3 regions of the Streptomyces sp. NPDC059679 genome follow, and region 1 is predicted to be linked to each of the others. Evidence: riboswitches for the same ligand, from Rfam matches in the RefSeq annotation. Region 1 holds a riboswitch; each other region holds the start of a gene.
The links. Region 1 has a riboswitch for thiamine pyrophosphate ahead of thiO (glycine oxidase ThiO). Riboswitches for the same ligand answer to the same signal wherever they lie in the genome.

Region 1 (7,209 bases):
CGCGGGTTGGCGACGAAGACCTGGACGGTCTCGGCGCCGATGTCGCGGGCGTACGGCAGGCCGATGGTGGCCAGGCCGCCGGCCACACGGATATGGCCACCGACCGGATTGCGGGCGCGGGGGCGGTTCTTGGACGTACTCACGAGGCCAGGGTGCCAGTCCGGGCCCGACGGCCGTGCGCCGGGCCCGGGGGACATCCCCTCAAGGCTCTCTCAGAAGACGCCCATCAGAGGACGCCCTTCAGAAGACGCCCTTGAACTTGATCGTGATGGAGCTGCCCTTGGGCGCCTCGTCCCCGCCGTCCACCGACTGGTCGGTGACCGTGTCGCCGGGGAACAGCAGCGGCTTGTCCACGTCGACCTCGAAGCCCGCCGCCTCCAGGGTCTGCTTGGCTTCGTCCTCGGACATGCCGGTGACGTCCGGCACCTCGATCATCTCCTGGCCCTTGGACAGGGTCAGCGTCACCTTGTCGCCCTTGGCGCCCACGGCGCCCCCGTCCGAGGCCGGGGACTGGTCGGCGACCGAGCCCTTGTCCTCGTCGGAGAAGACCCGCTCCGACGCGATCTCCACCGTGAATCCCGCCTCGGTCAGCTCGGACCGGGCGTCGTCCTGGGACTCGCCGACCACATCGGGGATGGGGATCTTGGGACCTCTGCTGACCTCGATCCCCACGCGGGTGTTCGGCCGGCGGGTGGTCCCGGCCCTCGGGTCGGTGCCGAGCACCACGCCCTGCGGCGTCTCGTCGCTGAATGTCTCGGTCACCTCGCCGACGGTCAGATTCGCGTCCGAGATCTGCTGCTTCGCCTCCTTGAGCGGCATGCCCACGACATTGGGGACCTGTGTGCGCGGCGGCCCGTCGGAGATGTGGAGCGTCACCGTGCCGGTGTTGCGGATCTGCTTGCCGCCGCCCGGGTCGGTCTTGATGACCTCGCCCTTGTCCACGACATCGCTGAACTCCCGGGTGATCTTCACCTCGAGCCCGGCGTCCTTCAGCTTCTTACGGGCGTCCGCCTCGGACTTGCCCAGCACATAGGGCACCTTGGTGAACTGGCCGGAATTGATGTACCAGATGCCCACCCCGAGGCCGAGTGCGAGCACCAGCCCGACCACGATCGTCACGATCCCGCGGCGCGGCAGCCGGCCGCGGCCGGCGGACCGCCGGGGAGGACCGGTCTGCGGTGGCTGCGGCGGCAGCTCCAGCCTGCTGGTGAGATTGAGCTGCTGCTCATCGGCGGGCACCGGCCCCCCGATACCGCCGACCGGGCGCGGGATCACGCTCGTACGGTCCTCGGAGCCGTCGTGCGTGTCCGCCTTGGCCTGCGGGGGCACGGCGTCGAGCTGTTCGTCGGTCAGCGCGGCGCGCGCGGTCCGCGCGAGGCCGAGCAGTTCGACCGCGTCGGCGGGGCGCTGCGCGAGCTCGCGCGCGGTGGCCGCGGCGACCAGCTCGTCCAGCTGCGGGGCGACCCCCGGCGCGAGGGCGGACGGCGCGGGCACGTCCTCGTTCAGCCGCTGATAGAGGACCTGCGCCGGGACGGTGCCGGTGTGCGGCTTGGCGCCGGTCAGCATCTCGTAGAGCATCACGCCGCAGGCGTAGACATCGGCGCGGGTGTCGGCCGTGCCGTGCTCGATCTGCTCGGGCGCGAGATAGGAGACGGTGCCCAGCAGCGTGCCGGTGGAGGCGTTGGTGTTGGTGTCCACGGCCCGGACCAGCCCGAAGTCGGCGACCTTCACCCGGCCGTCGTCGCCGATCAGCACGTTCTCCGGCTTCATGTCCCGGTGGACGAACCCCGCGCGGTGCGCCGCCCCGAGCGCGGCAAGCACCGGCTCCAGGATGTCCAGCGCGGCCCGCGGCTGCAGCGCGCCGCGCTCGCGCAGCACATCGCGCAGCGTGCACCCGGCGACGTACTCCATCGCGAGATAGACATGGGAGCCGTCGGTGCCCTGGTCGAAAACGCCGACCACATTGGGGTGGGCGAGCCTGGCCACGGACTTCGCCTCGCGGATGAAGCGCTCGACGAAGGCGTCGTCGGTGGCGAGCGACTGATGCATCACCTTGAGGGCCAGTACGCGGTCGAGCCGCGTGTCGACGGCGCGGTAGACCGTCGCCATGCCGCCCACGGCGATGCGCGCCTCGACGCGGTAGCGGCCGTCGAGCAGCTGTCCGACCAAGGGGTCATGCAGGGTCGTATCCACGAGAGAGCAGTCTACGAGCCGACACGACACGCAGGGTTCACCTGCCAGGCCCGGGCACGGGACTGGTGCCGAACGGTGACACCGGGCGCCGCGGCGGGGTCGGCTTCACCCTTGTTGTGCCTCGCGGGTGCCTTCGTGTCTTGGCTGTGCCCTGGTTGTGCGCGTGCCCTAGTTGTGTGACGCGGCGGCCAGCGCGGACAGCTCCTCCAGTGCGGTGGCCCAGGTCGCGGCGGCGTACTCCGTGTGCTTGGCCTTCGCGGCGTCCGGCACCGCGAGCTCCTGGATGCCGCTCTCGGTCAGTCGGAGCCGGGTGCCGGGGCCCTCGGCGGAGAGCGCGAACTCCACCAGGGTCGAGTCGCCCGGTTCCGCGCCGAGGGCGCGGTCCGGTTCGCTGGCGAGCCGGAAGCGGAACAGCGCGTCCGGCACCGCCTTCTCCACCCTGCCGTGGAACTCCCCCTGCTCATCCCAGCGGAAGCGGAGCGTCCCGCCGGGGCGCGGGTCGATCTCGCACCCCTCGAACGCGTACCAGACGCGGATGTGCTCGGGGGTCGTCAGCACCCGCCATACGCGGTCGACGGGCGCTTGGACGTACACCTCGCGCTCGATCCGGTCGGCCACCATGCCACCCATGTCACCACGCTAACCGCTCACCGCCCTACCCGAACGCCGGGCGCTCCGGGTCCAGCGCGGCCAGCCCCTCCCCGGGTGAGGAGGCGTGGGCGAAATGGCGGCGCGGGATACGGCCGGCGCGGTGGGCCAGCCGGCCGGCCCGGACCGCGTACCGCATGGCCTCGGCCATCAGGATGGGCTCCTGGGCACGGGTGACGGCGGATGCGAGCATCACCGCCGCGCAGCCCAGCTCCATGGCGAGCGCGGCGTCCGAGGCGGTGCCCGCCCCCGCGTCCAGGATCACCGGGACCGTGGCGCGCTCGACGATCAGCTGGAAGTTGTGCGGATTGCGGATGCCGAGGCCGGAGCCGATGGGGGAGCCCAGCGGCATGATCGCGGCGCAGCCTGCGTCCTCCAGCCTGCGGGCCAGGACCGGGTCGTCGTTGGTGTACGGCAGGACGGTGAAACCGTCGTCGACCAGCGTCTCGGCGGCGTCCAGCAGCTCGACCGGGTCGGGGAGCAGGGTGCGCTCGTCGGCCACCACCTCCAGCTTGACCCAGTCGGTGCCCAGCGCCTCCCGCGCCAGCCGGGCGGTCAGCACCGCCTCACCGGCCGTGAAGCACCCGGCGGTGTTGGGCAGCACGCGGATGCCGTGCCGGTCGAGCACCGACAGGACCGAGCCCTGGACGGTGGGATCCAGGCGGCGCATCGCGACGGTGGTCAGCTCCGTACCGGAGGCGAGCAGCGAGCGCTCCATGACCTCCAGGCTGGGCGCGCCGCCGGTGCCCATGATCAGGCGGGAGGAGAAGGCGGTGCCCGCGATGGTGAGCGGGTCCGGGTCCGGGTCCGGTGCCGGTTCGGGGCGGAGGGGGGTGGCGTACGTCGTGTCGTGCATCGTCTCGGCCATCTGGGGTTCAGCCTCCTTGGACCGCGGTGAGGACTTCGACCCGGTCTCCGTCGCCGAGTGGGGTGGCGGGCCACTGGCCGCGCGGGACGACCTGTTCGTTGACGGCCGCGGCGACCCCCGAGCGCGCCGGGGTCAGCTCCGCGACCAGCAGGTCGAGGGTGGTGCCGCCGGGGAGCTCGCGGGGCTCACCGTTCACGGAGACGGTCATGGAGGCGGCGGGCGGGCCGGGCGTGGAGGCGCTCATATGGGCTGCTCCTGCGGTACGGGGGTGGTGGGGCCGATGGGCGTGGCCGGGAAGCGCAGCGGGGAGAACGGCCGGGCCTCGTCCGGGAGTTCGCCGTGCGTCAGCACCTCGGCCATGACGTCGCCCGTGACGGGCGTGAGGAGGACGCCGTTGCGGTAGTGGCCGGTGGCCACGAGCAGGCCGGGCAGCGCGCTGGGGCCGAGCAGCGGCGCGTTGTCGGGGGAGCCGGGGCGCAGCCCGGCGCGGGTCTCGACGAGCGGCAGCTCGGTGATGCCGGGCACCAGCTCATGCGCGTCGCGCAGCAGTTCGTAGACGCCGCCCGCGGTGACCGTGGTGTCCCAGCCGAGCTCTTCCGAGGTGGCGCCGACGACCAGCTCGCCGTTCTCGCGCGGCACCAGATAGACATGTCCGCCGCGCACCTCGGCCCGTACGGTCCGGGACAGGAACGGTGCGTACGCGGGCGGTACGCGCAGCCGCAGCACCTGGCCCTTGACGGGGCGTACGGGGGGCAGCGCGCCCTCGGGGACGCCCGCGAGCCGTCCGCTGAAGCTGCCCGCGGCCAGTACGGTTTGCTCGGCCGCCAGCCGTGTGCCGTCGGCGAGTTCGACGCCGGTGGCGCGGTCCGCCGCGAGCGTGAGCCGTTCCGCGCGGGCGCGGTGGAAGACCACGCCGGCCCGCTCGCACGCGGTCAGCAGTGCCGCCGCCAGCCGCCGCGGGTCGACCTGGTGGTCCCCGTCGACGCGCAGGCCCCCGCGTACGCCCGGCGCGAGCATCGGCTCCAGGCGCCGGCATTCGCGCCCTGTCAGCCACTGCGACTCCAGCCCGAGCCGCCGCTGGAAGTCATGGAGCTCGCGCAGGTGGGCGCGGTCGTCGGGGTCGAAGGCCACGGCGAGCGTGCCGCAGGTGCGGAAGCCGACGTCCTGGCCGCTCGCCTCCTCCAGCTCGGCCACGAACTCCGGATAGCGGCGCGCGGAGGCGAGGTTGAGGGCGAGCAGCGTCTGCTCGCCGTAGTGGAGCTCGGTGACGGCCGCGAGCATTCCGGCCGCCACCTGGGCCGCGCCGCCGCCCGGCGCCGGGTCGGCGACGGCGGTGCGCAGGCCCCGCCGGGCCGCCCGCCACGCCGTGACCAGGCCGATGATGCCGCCTCCGACGACCAGCGCGTCGTACGGCCGGCCCGGCGGCCCCTCCGACGGCCCCTCCGGCCCCGTACACGAGGGTGTGCGAGATGCGTGCATGGGCGTAACGCCCCTCCCTTCGCCGGCATGACCCGGATCAGGTTCGTACGGTCGGAGGCCGCTTCAGCCTCCCTCTCAGCCCGCTGCGTCGGGCTCCCGCGAGTGCTTCGTCCCGCCAACCCTAGTACGAGCTCCGAACTGCCCGGAAGGGCGAGCCCGGCCGGGCGGTCCGGGGTCCCGGCCGCTCCTGTGCCCGAGATCTCGTCAGTCGGTTCTCCGGTGCGCCCCGTGCGCCGCCCTACAGTGATCGTGTGAGCGATGAGACGACGAAGTCGGCGTCCCCGGGGGGCACCGGGCAGCAAGTGGTGATCGTCGGCGCGGGAATGGCCGGGGTGCAGACCGCTGTCGCGCTGCGCGACCAGGGCTGGACCGGCGGCATCCTGCTGCTCGGTGCCGAGGCGCACCAGCCGTACGACCGGCCGCCGCTGTCCAAGGCCGTGCTGCTCGGCAAGGCCGAGGGCTCCGCCTTCGACGTGGACTTCGCCGCGCTCGGCGTCGAGCTGCGGCTCGGGGTGTCCGTGACCGGCCTGGACACCGGCGCGCGGCGGCTGGAGACCGCGTCGGGCCCGGTGTCGTACGACGTCCTGGTGATCGCCACCGGCGCCGAGCCGATCACCCTGCCCGGCGGCGAGGGCGTGCCCGGTGTGCATCTGCTGCGCACGCTCGACGACGCGGAGCGGCTGCGTCCGGTGCTCGCCGGGCAGCGCGAGATCGTGGTGGTCGGGGCGGGCTGGATCGGCGCGGAGTTCGCCACGGCGGCGCGCGAGGCGGGCTGCGCCGTGACCGTCGTGGAGGCCGCCGACCGCCCGCTGGCGGGCGCCCTCCCGGCCGAGGTCGCCGCCCCCATGGCCGGCTGGTACGCCGACTACGGCGTCGAGCTGGTCACCGGCGCGCAGGTGGCCTCCGTGGACGAGCAGGGGGTGCTGCTCCAGGACGGCGCCCGGCTGAGCGCGGACGCGGTGGTCGTCGGCATCGGGGCGCGGCCCGCCACGGGCTGGCTGGCGGGCTCGGGCGTCGAGCTGGCCCCGGACCGGTCCGTCGCCGCCGACGAACAGCTGCGCACCTCGGCGCCCGACGTCTACGCCGTCGGGGACTGCGCGTCGTTCCCTTCCGCGCGCTACGGCGAGCGGCTGCTGGTGCACCACTGGGACAACGCCCTCCAGGGGCCGCGCACCGTCGCCGCCAATGTGGTCGGCAGCCGGACCGCGCATTTCACCGGTTCGGTCTACGACCCGGTGCCGTATTTCTGGTCCGAGCAGTTCGGCCGCTTCGTGCAGTACGTGGGCCACCACGCCGCCGCCGACGAACTCGTCTGGCGCGGCGACCCGGAGGGCGCGGCATGGTCGGTGTGCTGGCTGCGCGACGGGGCGCTGGTCGCCCTGCTGGCCGTCGGCCGTCCGCGCGATCTGGCCCAGGGCCGCAAGCTGATCGAGCAGGGCTCCCGGCTGGACCGCGCCCTCGCCGCGGACCCGTCGGTGCCGCTCAAGTCGGCGGTCCTGTGACCCTCGGCGCGCCCCTGCGGTGACCTTGGCAGCGGCGCGGCTGACGGCGGTGTCGACGGCGCCTTGCCCGGTGCCCGACTACCCACTGTCAGTCCCAGATGGCAGGCTTGTCCCGTGACCGAGATTGACGCAAAGATCGATGCTCTCGTCCCCGCCTGGCTCACCCTCCCCGACATCGCCGAACGGCTCGGTGTCGAGGTGACGCGCGTGCGGCAGCTGGTCAAGGAGGGTCAGCTGATCGCAGTGCGCCGTGGCGAGAATCGGGTGCTCCAGGTCCCCGCCGAGTTCATCGGTGCCGGAAAGGTCGTCAAGGGCCTGGTGGGCACCCTGACGCTGCTGAGGGACGACGGCTTCAGCGACGAGGAGATGCTGGAGTGGCTCTTCACCCCGGACCCGAGCCTGCCCGGCACCCCGGCTCAGGCCCTGCACGAGAATCGCGGCACCGAGGTCAAGCGCCGCGCCCAGGCGCTCGCCGTCTGAGCCGCGGCTGAGCCGCCGCTGACCCACCGCACCATCCGT
Region 2 (7,209 bases), on a different contig from region 1:
CGACGAAAAACGTCCCGCCGCTGTCCGCCACCGACTGGAGGGCACGGTAGTAGTCGAGTCCGTAGCCGCCGGGGGCGTCCAGGGACCGTTCGACCAGGACCGCGAGCGGCAGCAGGATCAGCAGCGCCACGACGGCGAGCACACCCCACAGCAGCGCCCATTGGGCCGCGCCCTGGGGGCGGCGCGCGGTCTGTTCGGGGGCGACCAGCTTCAGGGCGCCCTCGCGGCGCCGTACGGTCCACGCGTGCAGGGCCAGGACCGCGGCCACGGCCGCGAACTGGACCAGCGTCAGCACGGCGGCGGTCGGCAGGTCGAGCAGCTGGGCGGTCTCCCGGTAGATCGCGACCTCCAGGGTGGCGTACCGGGGGCCGCCGAGGATCTGGATGACGCCGAAGGAGGTGAAGGTGAACAGGAAGACCATCAACGCCGCGGCCGCCACGGCGGGCGCCAGCGCCGGCAGCGTCACCCGCCGCCACGCGGCCAGGCGGCTCGCGCCGAGCACCCGCGCGGCCTCCTCCTGCCGCGGGTCGAGCTGCGCCCACAGCCCGCCGACGGTCCGTACCACCACCGCGTAGTTGAAGAAGACGTGCGCGAGGAGGATCGCCCATACGGAGGTGTCGAGCCGCACCCCCCACAGGCTGTCCAGCAGCCCGCCGTGGCCGAGCAGGGCCAGGAACGCCGAGCCCGCGACGACGGTCGGCAGGACGAAGGGGACGGTCACCACGGCTCGCAGCAGCCGCTTGCCGGGGAAGGTGAAGCGGGCGAAGACATACGCGCCGGGCAGCGCGACCGCCAGCGTCAGGGCGGTGGAGGCGGCGGCCTGCCAGCCGGTGAACCACAGGATGTCCAGGACGGCCGGGTCGGTGAGCACGTCGCCGATGCGGCCCAGCCGCCACTGGCCGTCGACGCGCAGCCCGCGGGTGACGATGGCGGCCACCGGATAGAGGAAGAACAGCGCGAAGAAGGCGGCGGGCACGGCCATCAGGGCCAGCCGCAGCGCCGCCCCGCGCAGCCGCGCGCGCCGCCGCCCGGTGCGCTCCTTCGCCTCCTCCGGCGCGGCGGCGGGGCGCTCACGTCGCTTTACAGGACGAGCGAGGACCATGCCTTGACCCACTGGTCACGGTTCTTGGCGATCTTCCGGGGGGCCAGGGTGGCCGAGTCGGCGATCTTCACGCCGTACTTCGTGAACAGCTCGGGCAGCTTCGCGTCCTCGCGGGCCGGGTTGACGTACATGTTGAGCGGCACGTCCTCCTGGAAACGCTTGGTCAGCAGAAAGTCCAGCAGCGCCTTGCCGCCCTTGGTGTTCGAAGCACCCTTCAACAGTCCGGCGAATTCCACCTGCCGGAAGCAGGTTCCCGTCGCGACCCCCGTAGGGGCCTGCGCGGGCCGCGGCTTGGCGTCGACGACCTCGGCGGGCGGGCTGGAGGCGTACGAGACGACCAGCGGCCGGTCGCCCTTGGCGCCGCCCGCCGAACCGGAGAAGCGGTCGTAGTACGCCTGCTCCCAGCCGTCGACGACCTCGACGCCGTTGGCCCTGAGCTTCTTCCAGTAGCCCTGCCAGCCGTCGTCGCCGTACCGGGCGGCCGTGCCCAGCAGAAACGCGAGGCCGGGCGAGGAGGTGGCCGCGTTCTCGGTGACCAGAAGGTTCTTGTAGGCGGGCTTGGTCAGGTCGTCGAGGGTCTTCGGCGGGGCCAGCTTCTTGTCGGCGAAGTACTTGCGGTCGTAGTTGACGCAGATGTCGCCGAAGTCGACCGGGGTGACACGGTGCTCGGCCGCGTCGAGCTGGAGGGCCGCCGGGACCTTGTCCAGGCCCTTGGCCTGATAGGGGGCGAACAGGTCGTTGTCGAGCGCGCGGGAGAGCAGGGTGTTGTCGACCCCGAAGAAAACGTCGCCCTGGGGATGTGATTTGGAGAGTATCGCCTGGTTGACGGCCGCCCCGGCGTCGCCGCCCGGCAGGATCTGCACCTTGTAGCCGGTCTGCCGGGTGAACTCCTTCAGCACGGCCTTGGACGCGGCGAACGAGTCGTGCGAGACCAGCTTCACGGTCTTGGAGCCGGAGCCTTTGGCGGAGCCGGAGTCCTCGCCGCAGGCGACGAGCGTGGTGAGGCCGAGCGAGCCGAAGAGGGCGGCGGCGACGGCATGCCGAAGACGGCTGTTCATATGAGGCTGACTCCCTACGCCGGTATGACCCGGATCAGGTCCGAGGGTCTGCGGCCGAGCCGCACTCTCAGCGCTGTTCGCGCTCCCCTGTCGGAATGTTCACTTGTACGAGATGTGGATGTACGCACGAGGTGGTGCCAGGGCACCGTATCAGCCGGCCCTCAACGCTCCGCCGCCGCCAGCTGCCCGCACGCCCCGTCGATCTCCTGCCCCCGGGTGTCCCGGACGGTCACGGGCACGCCGTGCGCCTCCAGGGCGGCCACGAACGCCTTCTCGTCCTCGGGCCTGGACGCGGTCCACTTGGAGCCGGGCGTCGGGTTGAGCGGGATCAGATTGACGTGCACCCGGCGGCCCTTGAGCAGCCGACCCAGCAGGTCGGCCCGCCATGCCTGGTCGTTGATGTCCCTGATCAGGGCGTACTCGATGGAGACGCGACGACCCGACTTCTCCGCGTACTCCCACGCGGCGTCCAGAACCTCGCGGACCTTCCAGCGGGTGTTGACCGGGACGAGGGTGTCGCGCAGCTCGTCGTCGGGCGCGTGCAGCGACACCGCGAGACGGCATTTGAAGCCCTCGTCGGCGAACCGCAGCATCGCCGGCACCAGCCCGACGGTCGAGACGGTGATGCCGCGCTGGGACAGGCCGAGGCCGTCCGGCTCCGGGTCGGTCAGCCTGCGGATGGCGCCGACGACACGGTTGTAGTTGGCAAGCGGCTCGCCCATGCCCATGAAGACGATGTTGGACAGCCGCGCCGGACCACCGGGGATCTCACCGTCGCGCAGCGCCCGCATCCCGTCGACGATCTGGTGGACGATCTCGGCGGTGGACAGATTGCGGTCCAGGCCCGCCTGGCCGGTGGCGCAGAACGGGCAGTTCATGCCGCAGCCCGCCTGGGAGCTGATGCACATGGTGACCCGGTCCGGGTAGCGCATCAGCACGGACTCCACGAGCGTGCCGTCGAACAGCCGCCACAGGGTCTTACGGGTGGTGTCGTCGTCGCAGCTGATGTGGCGCACCACGCTCATCAGGTCCGGCAGCAGCCCGGCCGCCAGCTTCTCGCGCGCGGCGGCCGGGATGTCGGTCCACTGGGCCGGGTCGTGGCTGTAGTGGGCGAAGTAGTGGCGCGACACCTGGCCGGCCCGGAAGGGCTTCTCGCCGAGGGCGGCGACGGCCTCGCGGCGCTCGGCGGGCGAGAGGTCGGCGAGATGCCGCGGGGGCTTCTTGGCTCCGCGCGGCGCGACGAATGTGAGTTCTCCGGGCTTGGGCATGGTTCAACCAGTGTCGCAGACGTGCGTACGGCCTCGTACCACGCGTGGCACGAGGCCGTAACGGCCGGGGCGTGGGGCCGGTCAGCCGCCGCCCACGAAGACCACCATCAGCAGCCAGACCACGGGCGCGGTGGGCAGCAGGGAGTCCAGCCGGTCCATGATCCCGCCGTGGCCGGGCAGCAGCTTGCCCATGTCCTTGATGCCCAGGTCACGCTTGATCATGGACTCGCCGAGGTCGCCGAGGGTCGCGCTGACCGCGACGGCGAGCCCGAGGAGCAGCCCCTGCCACCATGCGCCGTCCTTGATCAGGTACTGCATGGACAGCGCGCCCGCGACCATCGCGAAGGCGATCGCGCCCAGCAGCCCCTCGCGGGTCTTGCCGGGGCTGATGCGCGGCGCGAGCTTGTGGCGGCCGAAGCGCCAGCCGACCGCGTACGCACCGGTGTCGCTGACCACGGTCAGCAGCATGAAGACGAGCACCCGCCGCGGCCCGTCGTCGGCCGCGGTCATGAGTGCGACAAAGCTGGCCAGGAACGGCACATAGAAGGCCGCGAAGACGCCGGCCGTGACATCCCTGAGGTAGTTCTCGGGCGGCTCGGTCATCCGCCAGACGAGCACCGCCAGGGCGGTCAGCGCGACGGCCACCCACGCGCCCTCCGCACCGCGCACATAACCGGCGACCACCATGGCGACGCCGCCCACGGCGAGCGGCACCAGCGGGACGTGGATGTCCTTGCGCTCGGCCAGCCGCGAGGTCAGCTCCCACAGGCCGACGACCACCGCGACCGCTATGACGCCGATGAACACCGGCTTGTAGATGAAGAGCGAGGCGACGACCAGCGCGCCGAGGCCGACGCCCACCCCTATCGCGGCGGGCAGATTGCGGCCCGCGCTCTTCTTCTTCGCATCGCTCGTCACGTCTGCGCTCCCCGTCCGGTCGGCGCCGCCCGCATCGCCGGGCTGAGCGGCGCTGCCGGAGGGCATGGCGTCGGGGCGGTCCGGGGGCGTCGGCCGGTGTGCCGCGGGCCGGCGCGGCCCGCGCTCCGGCTCCCGGTCGTCGCGGAACAGGGGGCCGCTCGGCCGAGCGGCCCCCCGGTCACGGTCGGCGGCATCCCAAGGGTCTCCGCCTGCGTGGGGCACGGTGGGCATGGGCCGAGTCTGCGCCGCCTCGCCCACGTCGTGCGCGGGACCCGCCGAGGGCGAGGGCACCTTGCCGCGAAGCGAGGGAGAAGGTCCCTGCTGGGCCGGTCCCCGGAGGCGGGCGCTCGGCGGAGCCCCCCAGGATGAGTCGTTCATCAGACCTCGAGGAGCTCGGCTTCCTTGTGCTTGAGCAGCTCATCCACCTGCGCGACATACTTCGCGGTGGTGTCGTCGAGCTCCTTCTCCGCACGGCGGCCCTCGTCCTCCCCGACCTCGCCGTCCTTGATGAGCTTGTCGATGGACTCCTTGGCCTTGCGGCGGACGCTGCGGATCGAGATCTTCGCGTCCTCGCCCTTGCCCTTGGCGACCTTGATGAATTCCTTGCGGCGCTGTTCCGTGAGCTCCGGGAACACCACCCGGATGATGCTGCCGTCATTGCTCGGGTTGACGCCCAGATCGGAGTCGCGGATGGCCTGCTCGATATTGCGCAGCGCGCTCTTGTCGAACGGGGTCACCACGGCCATCCGCGGTTCGGGCACCGAGAACGACGCCAGCTGGTTGATCGGCGTCATCGCTCCGTAGTAGTCGGCCACGATCTTGTTGAACATCGCCGGGTGCGCACGCCCGGTGCGGATCGCGGCGAAGTCCTCCTTGGCGACCACAACGGCCTTCTCCATCTTCTCCTCGGCCTCGAGGAGGATCTCTTCGATCACCACTTGCTCCTGGTGTTATCAGTAAGCAGAGCCTCGCCCCTGCGTGCGTCTTCTCCTGCACGGTGTCCGACCGGCAGGCCGTTGTCCATCCCCCGTATGAGCCGTCAGGCCCGGGAGCCCTGGTCGCTCACGAGCGTGCCGATCTTCTCACCCTTCACCGCACGCGCGATGTTTCCTTCGGCGAGAAGCTCGAAGACGAGGATCGGCAGTTTGTTGTCGCGGCAGAGCGTGACGGCGGTGGCATCGGCGACCTTGAGGTCGCGGGTGATCACCTCGCCGTACTCCAGGGCGTCGAACTTCACCGCGTCCGGGTTCCGCGCGGGGTCGGAGTCGTACACCCCGTCCACCCCGTTCTTACCCATGAGCAGGGCCTCGGCATGGATCTCCAGGGCCCGCTGGGCCGCGGTGGTGTCCGTCGAGAAGTACGGCATGCCCATGCCCGCGCCGAAGATGACCACGCGCCCCTTCTCCAGATGGCGCACCGCGCGCAGCGGAATGTACGGCTCCGCGACCTGGCCCATGGTGATGGCGGTCTGGACGCGGGAGTCGATGCCCTCCTTCTCCAGGAAGTCCTGGAGGGCGAGACAGTTCATGACCGTGCCCAGCATGCCCATGTAGTCCGAGCGGGCCCGGTCCATGCCGCGCTGCTGCAGCTCGGCGCCGCGGAAGAAGTTGCCGCCACCGATGACGATGGCGATCTCTGCGCCGTCCCGGACGACCGCGGCGACCTCACGGGCGATGGCGTGCACGACATCCGGGTCGACCCCGAGCCCTCCGCCTCCGGCGAATGCCTCACCGGAGAGCTTGAGCAGGAACCGACGGCGTTTGACCCTGCCCTGAGCGTTCTTCTCGTCGGCGGCCTGTCCGGCGCCCGCGCCCTGATTCATTGGAGATCTCCTCGTGCACATACGAAGAAGGCCATTGCCGGACGGGTCCTTGTTCGACCTCTGCGGCAATGGCCTCCTCGTCACATCTGCGGCCGACCGGTTGACGGTTGGCTGCCTACGACCCTATCGGGGTCGCCGGTCATTCGCTGCCCGGCTCGTACGCCGACGCTCAGACGCCTACGCTCAGACGCCGACGCGGAAGCGCGCGAAGCCCTTGAGCGTGACACCGGCCTCGTCCAGGATCTTCTGGACGGTCTTCTTGTTGTCCTTGGCGAACGGCTGGTCCACCAGGACGTTCTCCTTGAAGAAGCCGGTGACCCGACCCTCGACGATCTTCGGCAGGGCGGCCTCGGGCTTGCCCTCCTCGCGGGCGGTGGCCTCGGCCACGCGGCGCTCGTTCTCGACGGTCTCGGCCGAGATCTCGTCACGGCTCAGGAACTTCGGCGCGAACGCGGCGATGTGCTGCGCGATGTCCTTGGCGACCGTCGCGTCTTCCTTGTCCAGCTCGACCAGCACACCGACCTGCGGCGGCAGGTCCGGCATGGTGCGGTGCATGTACGCGGCGACGTAACCGCCGGAGAGCTGCGCGAAGCGGTCCAGGACGATCTTCTCGCCGAGCGTCGCGTTGGCCTCGTCGACGTACGCCTGGACGGTCTTGCCGGGCTCGATCTCGGAGGCGAGCAGGGCCTCCAGGTCGGCCGGGGAGGTCTTGGCGACGTGGGCGGCGATGGCGTTGGCGGCGGCGATGAACTTGTCACCCTTGGCGACGAAGTCGGTCTCGCACTTCAGCTCGACCAGCACACCGGAGGAGTTGTCGTCCGCGATGAGGGAGACGACGGCGCCGTTCTCGGCACTGCGGCCCTCGCGCTTGGCCACGCCCTTCTGGCCCTTGACGCGCAGGACCTCGACGGCCTTGTCGACGCTGCCATCGGCCTCGTCCAGCGCCTTCTTGCAGTCCATCATGCCGGCGCCGGTGAGCTCACGGAGCTTCTTGACGTCAGCGGCGGTGAAGTTCGCCATGATCTGTGAATCTCTTCTCGA
Region 3 (5,125 bases), on a different contig from region 1:
TCGGCATGTGGTCCCCGGTCACGCCGTCCAGTTGAGTTTGCGACGGAACCGCCGGGGAGTGCGCCTGGGGCGCGAAGCGCTGCGGGCTTGTCCACTGACGAAAAAGCCCGCAGCGCGCAGCGCGGCTCGGGATCAGTCGGCGATCGGCAGATAGACGCGGTTGCCCGCCTCAGCGAACTCCTTGGACTTCTTGAGCATTCCCGCCTCGATCTCCTCAGGCGTCGCGTCGGCGTCGCCGCCGAACTGCTCTGTGATGCTTCTGCTGATCTTCATCGAGCAGAACTTCGGCCCGCACATGGAGCAGAAGTGCGCCGTCTTCGCCGGTTCCGCCGGCAGCGTCTCATCGTGGAAGGAGCGGGCCGTGTCCGGGTCGAGGGCCAGGTTGAACTGGTCCTCCCAGCGGAATTCGAAGCGGGCGTCGGACAGGGCGTCGTCCCACTCCTGGGCGCCGGGGTGGCCCTTGGCGAGATCGGCCGCGTGGGCGGCGATCTTGTACGTGATGACGCCGGTCTTGACGTCGTCGCGGTCGGGCAGGCCCAGGTGCTCCTTCGGCGTGACGTAGCAGAGCATCGCCGTGCCCCACCAGGCGATCATCGCCGCGCCGATGCCCGAGGTGATGTGGTCGTAGGCGGGGGCGATATCGGTGGTGAGCGGGCCGAGGGTGTAGAAGGGGGCCTCCTCGCAGATCTCCTGCTGGAGGTCGATGTTCTCCTTGATCTTGTGCATCGGGACATGGCCCGGGCCCTCGATCATCGTCTGGACGTCGTGCCGCTTGGCGATCCGGTTGAGTTCGCCGAGCGTGCGCAACTCCGCGAACTGCGCCTCGTCGTTGGCGTCGGCGATCGAGCCGGGGCGCAGTCCGTCGCCCAGCGAGTAGGTGACGTCGTACGCGGCGAGGATCTCGCAGAGCTCCTCGAAGTGGGTATAGAGGAACGACTCCTTGTGGTGGGCCAGGCACCACGCCGCCATGATGGAGCCGCCGCGCGAGACGATGCCGGTCTTGCGGCGGGCGGTCAGCGGGACGTACGGCAGTCGTACGCCCGCGTGCACCGTCATGTAGTCGACGCCCTGCTCGGCCTGTTCGATGACGGTGTCCTTGTAGATCTCCCAGGTCAGCTCCTCAGCCTTGCCGTCGACCTTCTCCAGCGCCTGGTAGAGCGGCACCGTGCCGATGGGGACGGGGGAGTTGCGCAGCACCCACTCGCGGGTGGTGTGGATATTGCGGCCGGTGGAGAGGTCCATGACCGTGTCGGCGCCCCAGCGGGTCGCCCAGGTCATCTTCTCGACCTCCTCCTCGATGGAGGAGGTGACGGCGGAGTTGCCGATGTTGGCGTTGACCTTCACCAGGAATCGCTTGCCGATGATCATCGGCTCGATCTCCGGGTGGTTGACGTTGGCCGGGAGGACCGCCCGGCCGGCCGCGATCTCCTCGCGGACCACCTCGGGGGAGACATTCTCGCGGAGCGCCACGTACTCCATCTCCGCGGTGATCTCGCCCTGGCGCGCATACGCGAGCTGGGTCACGGCGGCGCCGTCCCGGCCCCGGCGGGGCTGGCGGGGGCGGCCAGGGAAGACCGCGTCGAGGTTGCGCAGCCCGCCGCGCGGCGCGGTGTGCTTGATGCCGTCGTCCTCTGGGCGGACGGGGCGGCCCGCGTACTCTTCGGTGTCGCCGCGGGCGAGGATCCAGTTCTGCCGCAGCGGCGCGAGGCCGCGGCGGACATCTGTCTCGATCTGGGGGTCGGTGTACGGGCCGGAGGTGTCGTACAGCGTGACGTCCTGGCCATTGGTGAGGTGCACTCGGCGGACCGGGACCTGGAGGTCCGGTCGCGAGCCTGTGACATATCCCTTATGCCAGCCGAACTCGCGCATTTCGGGCGTGCGTGCATCCTGCAGAGTCATTGAGACCCACTCCCTACGCCGGCATTACCCGGTAACAGGTTCAGCGGTCGGCGCAGCATGGGGCCCGGGAGTTCCTCCCCGGGCCGACACAATCAGCGCCCTCTCAGCCCGGTGCTCCGAGCTCCCGCGATTGCAAAGGTGTCACCCACGCTAACGGTTGTCCGGCGGCGCTGAACAGAGGGCCCTCGCTCTTGCGATGATCTGACGGTGACCTCGACATCGCAGGAGAGCCATGCGCCCGGACATTCGCACAGCCACGGCCCGGCCACGCCTGTCTCCGCCCATCTGCGCAAGGTCATCGCGGCCGTCCTCATCCCCTTCGCGGCGGCCGTCGTCGCCGGGCTGATCGTGCTGTGGCCGGGCGGTACGCCCGACCACAAGGCCCATGAGCGCAGCGGGCTCGGCTTCGACCAGCAGACCGTGGCCGGGCGGGTGGTGAAGGTCGAGGAGGTCAACTGCGCCGACGTCAACGCCCAGCCGCAGCAGCCCACCGAGCCGGGTCAGGATGCCGCCGGCCAGGAGAACGCGGCGGGCGCGGCCGGCGGATCCGGCAAGGACACCATCTGCGAGAAGGCGACCATCGAGGTCACCTCTGGCAAGGACAAAGGCCGCACCTTTGAAGAAATCGTCCAGCCGAACGCGTCCCGCAAGTACGACGCCGGTCAGAAGCTGAAGCTGGCGTACGCGCCCAAGGCACCCAAGAATCTGCAGTACTCCGTCTCGGACGTCGACCGGGCGCTGCCCATGGCGCTGCTCGCCGGGCTGTTCGCGCTCGCGGTCGTGGTCGTCGGGCGGCTGCGCGGCGTCTTCGCGCTGGTGGCGCTCGCGGTCAGCTTCGGGGTGCTGACGCTGTTCATCCTCCCGGCGATCCTCGACGGCTCCAACCCGCTGGTCGTCGCGATCGTGGGGGGCAGCGCGATCATGCTCATCGCGCTGTACATGTGCCATGGGCTGACGGCGCGTACATCGGTCGCCGTGCTCGGCACGCTCATCTCACTGCTGCTGATCGGCCTGCTGGGCTCGCTGTTCATCGGCTGGGCCAGCCTGACGGGCAACACCGACGACCAGACGGGGCTGGTCCACGGCCTCTATCCGAATATCGAGATCCGCGGTCTGCTGCTGGCCGGGGTGATCATCGGGTCTTTGGGGGTGCTGGACGACGTGACCGTCACCCAGACCTCCGCGGTGTGGGAGCTCAGGGAGGCGGACCCCACGGCGGGCTGGCGCAAGCTGTACGCGGCCGCGATGCGCATCGGGCGGGACCATATCGCGTCCGTCGTGAACACCCTGGTCCTCGCGTACGCGGGCGCCTCGCTGCCGCTGCTGCTCCTGTTCTCGATCGCGGACAGCGGAGTGGGGGCGGTGGCGACGAGCGAGATCGTCGCGGAGGAGATCGTACGGACGCTCGTGGGCAGCATCGGCCTCGTCGCCTCGGTGCCGGTGACCACCGCGCTCGCCGCGCTCGTGGTCTCCGCGGACCGCGCGCCACAGGGCGGCGCGGAGCAGGGGGGCCACGGGGGCCGGGGCGGACGCGGACGGCGGCGCCGGGCGCGCGGGCGCTGACGCGCTAGCCGGCGTACCGGTCCTCCGCGAGGATCCGGTCGAGCTCCGCGTCCAGGTCGCCGACCGGATCGCAGGCCGCCTGCTCCTGGCCGAACGGAACCACCCGGTCCGTACGGTCCAGGAAGGCCACCAGCGGGGCGGCGCCGGCCCGGAACAGCGCCCGCTCGGCCCCCACTTGGAGCCTGATGAAGACGTCCGAAAGCCCCTCCGGTGAGGCGGGGGCGATGCGCACATCGCCCTCGCCCGAGGGTTTGCTCAATCCGTCCAATAGCAACTCCCGGGCGAAGGCCCAGCTGACGGGCGCGTCGCCGGGCAGATGGAAGGTGATCTCGACTGCGTACGGGTCGCTGCTGTCGTAGGACAGCTCGACCGGGATCCGGAAGGAGAGGTCCTGGGAGACCAGGAAGGTCATCGTCACTTCTGCCTGGACTGTGTCGCGCATGTCACGCATCGTTCGCCGCCCCGAGTTGATTGCGAATGGCCAGGTTTGAACGGCCTGGCCTCTTGACGCCATGGTCCGCCTAGCTCCAGCGGGCCATAAGAAGTGAATTTTCAGATATTGATAGGGATTGAGAGGGTGCTGATATCTCGGCCGACTCTGGAGCGTAGCGACTCGACTGCGGGGCGGAGTCGGTTTGCCTCATGTGAGGGACTGGAAATGGCCAGAGTTGCCGCGGCTGTTCGCGCGGCTGCGATCAAGAAAATCGGCGCGGGCGGGCGCATCCGCTCGCCGGGCCGGGCGGGGCGGCGCCGGCCTATGACGTGGGAGTTCGGAGCCGGTTCACCGGCCGCGGCCATGATTGCTTTCGTCAACAGGCACCCCCGGGGTGTGTTGCGAGGCAGACGCCCGGAACGGGAGACGTCGAGCACTCGAACTCTAACCGGAACGGTGCCGTCAAGCTGAGGTTTGGAACGCGCGTATCCCCCACGCGGCGTACCCGAGACCCGCGGTGTACCCGCGGCGCGCGACGACGCGGCCGCGGTCTGTGGCGTACGTGAGGCCCGCGGCGGCGCAGCCGCCGCGCGGGGTCACCAGTCGCCGCGGGACGACGAGGACGAGCTGAACTTCCGCACGAGGTAGATCAGACCGGCGACGAGCGCCACCAGCAGCAGGGCCTTGAAGACCAGACCGACGACGAAGCCGACCACGCTCATGATCAGCCCGCCGAACACGGCCAGCACGAGGATCGGAACTGCGACCCATGTCACCCACCACGGCAAGCCCTGAAATATGCCCTTCGTCGCCACGTCGGTCCCTGCTTTCTTCGCTGAGCGAGTCGGTCCGGACCGACAGCGTCTGTGCCGGCCCGCATCCCCCGCCTTCGATGCTAGGACGGCCGACAAGCCAACACAGGCCCCGCGTCCCCCGTCCTCCCCTGACCGAACCCCTACGGGACGCGGGGCGGGCGCATCAGCTCCCAGTCGGAGAATCAGCTCTCCGGCGGGGAGAAGACCACCATGACCCGCAGGTCCTCCGTGATGTGGTGGAACTTGTGCGCCACACCGGCCGGTACGTACACGACGCTGCCGCGCGCCACCTGTGTGGTCTCCATGCCCACCGTGATCGACGCCCGCCCGCTCACCACCAGGTACACCTCGTCCTGGCCGTGCGGCTGCTGTGGATCGGTCTGGCCCGCGTCCAGCGCGTACAGCCCGACGGACA

Region 2: linked by a shared signal. The riboswitch ahead of ACFV2X_RS34550 (thiamine ABC transporter substrate binding subunit) and the one ahead of thiO (glycine oxidase ThiO) in region 1 are both predicted to bind thiamine pyrophosphate.
Region 3: linked by a shared signal. The riboswitch ahead of thiC (phosphomethylpyrimidine synthase ThiC) and the one ahead of thiO (glycine oxidase ThiO) in region 1 are both predicted to bind thiamine pyrophosphate.

The regions. Positions count from the first base shown of each region.
Region 1 is NZ_JBHWES010000052.1:33,066-40,274, reverse strand. It holds gene ACFV2X_RS39040 (deoxyribonuclease IV) at 1-197, opposite strand, end outside; gene pknB (Stk1 family PASTA domain-containing Ser/Thr kinase) at 241-2,193, opposite strand; gene ACFV2X_RS39030 (SRPBCC domain-containing protein) at 2,362-2,823, opposite strand; gene ACFV2X_RS39025 (thiazole synthase) at 2,849-3,697, opposite strand; gene thiS (sulfur carrier protein ThiS) at 3,717-3,917, opposite strand; gene thiO (glycine oxidase ThiO) at 3,950-5,188, opposite strand; TPP riboswitch at 5,185-5,298, opposite strand; gene ACFV2X_RS39010 (NAD(P)/FAD-dependent oxidoreductase) at 5,440-6,690, shown strand; gene ACFV2X_RS39005 (Rv2175c family DNA-binding protein) at 6,805-7,170, shown strand.
Region 2 is NZ_JBHWES010000043.1:7,061-14,269, forward strand. It holds gene ACFV2X_RS34545 (ABC transporter permease) at 1-982, opposite strand, end outside; gene ACFV2X_RS34550 (thiamine ABC transporter substrate binding subunit) at 1,081-2,160, opposite strand; TPP riboswitch at 2,155-2,259, opposite strand; gene rlmN (23S rRNA (adenine(2503)-C(2))-methyltransferase RlmN) at 2,322-3,428, opposite strand; gene ACFV2X_RS34560 (phosphatidate cytidylyltransferase) at 3,510-4,724, opposite strand; gene frr (ribosome recycling factor) at 4,724-5,281, opposite strand; gene pyrH (UMP kinase) at 5,386-6,168, opposite strand; gene tsf (translation elongation factor Ts) at 6,352-7,188, opposite strand.
Region 3 is NZ_JBHWES010000103.1:76-5,200, forward strand. It holds partial or broken gene ACFV2X_RS51625 (GNAT family N-acetyltransferase) at 1-35, shown strand, start outside; gene thiC (phosphomethylpyrimidine synthase ThiC) at 133-1,899, opposite strand; TPP riboswitch at 1,893-2,037, opposite strand; gene ACFV2X_RS51635 (YibE/F family protein) at 2,107-3,462, shown strand; gene ACFV2X_RS51640 (SsgA family sporulation/cell division regulator) at 3,467-3,904, opposite strand; gene ACFV2X_RS51645 (DUF5326 family protein) at 4,492-4,710, opposite strand; gene ACFV2X_RS51650 (cupin domain-containing protein) at 4,893-5,125, opposite strand, start outside.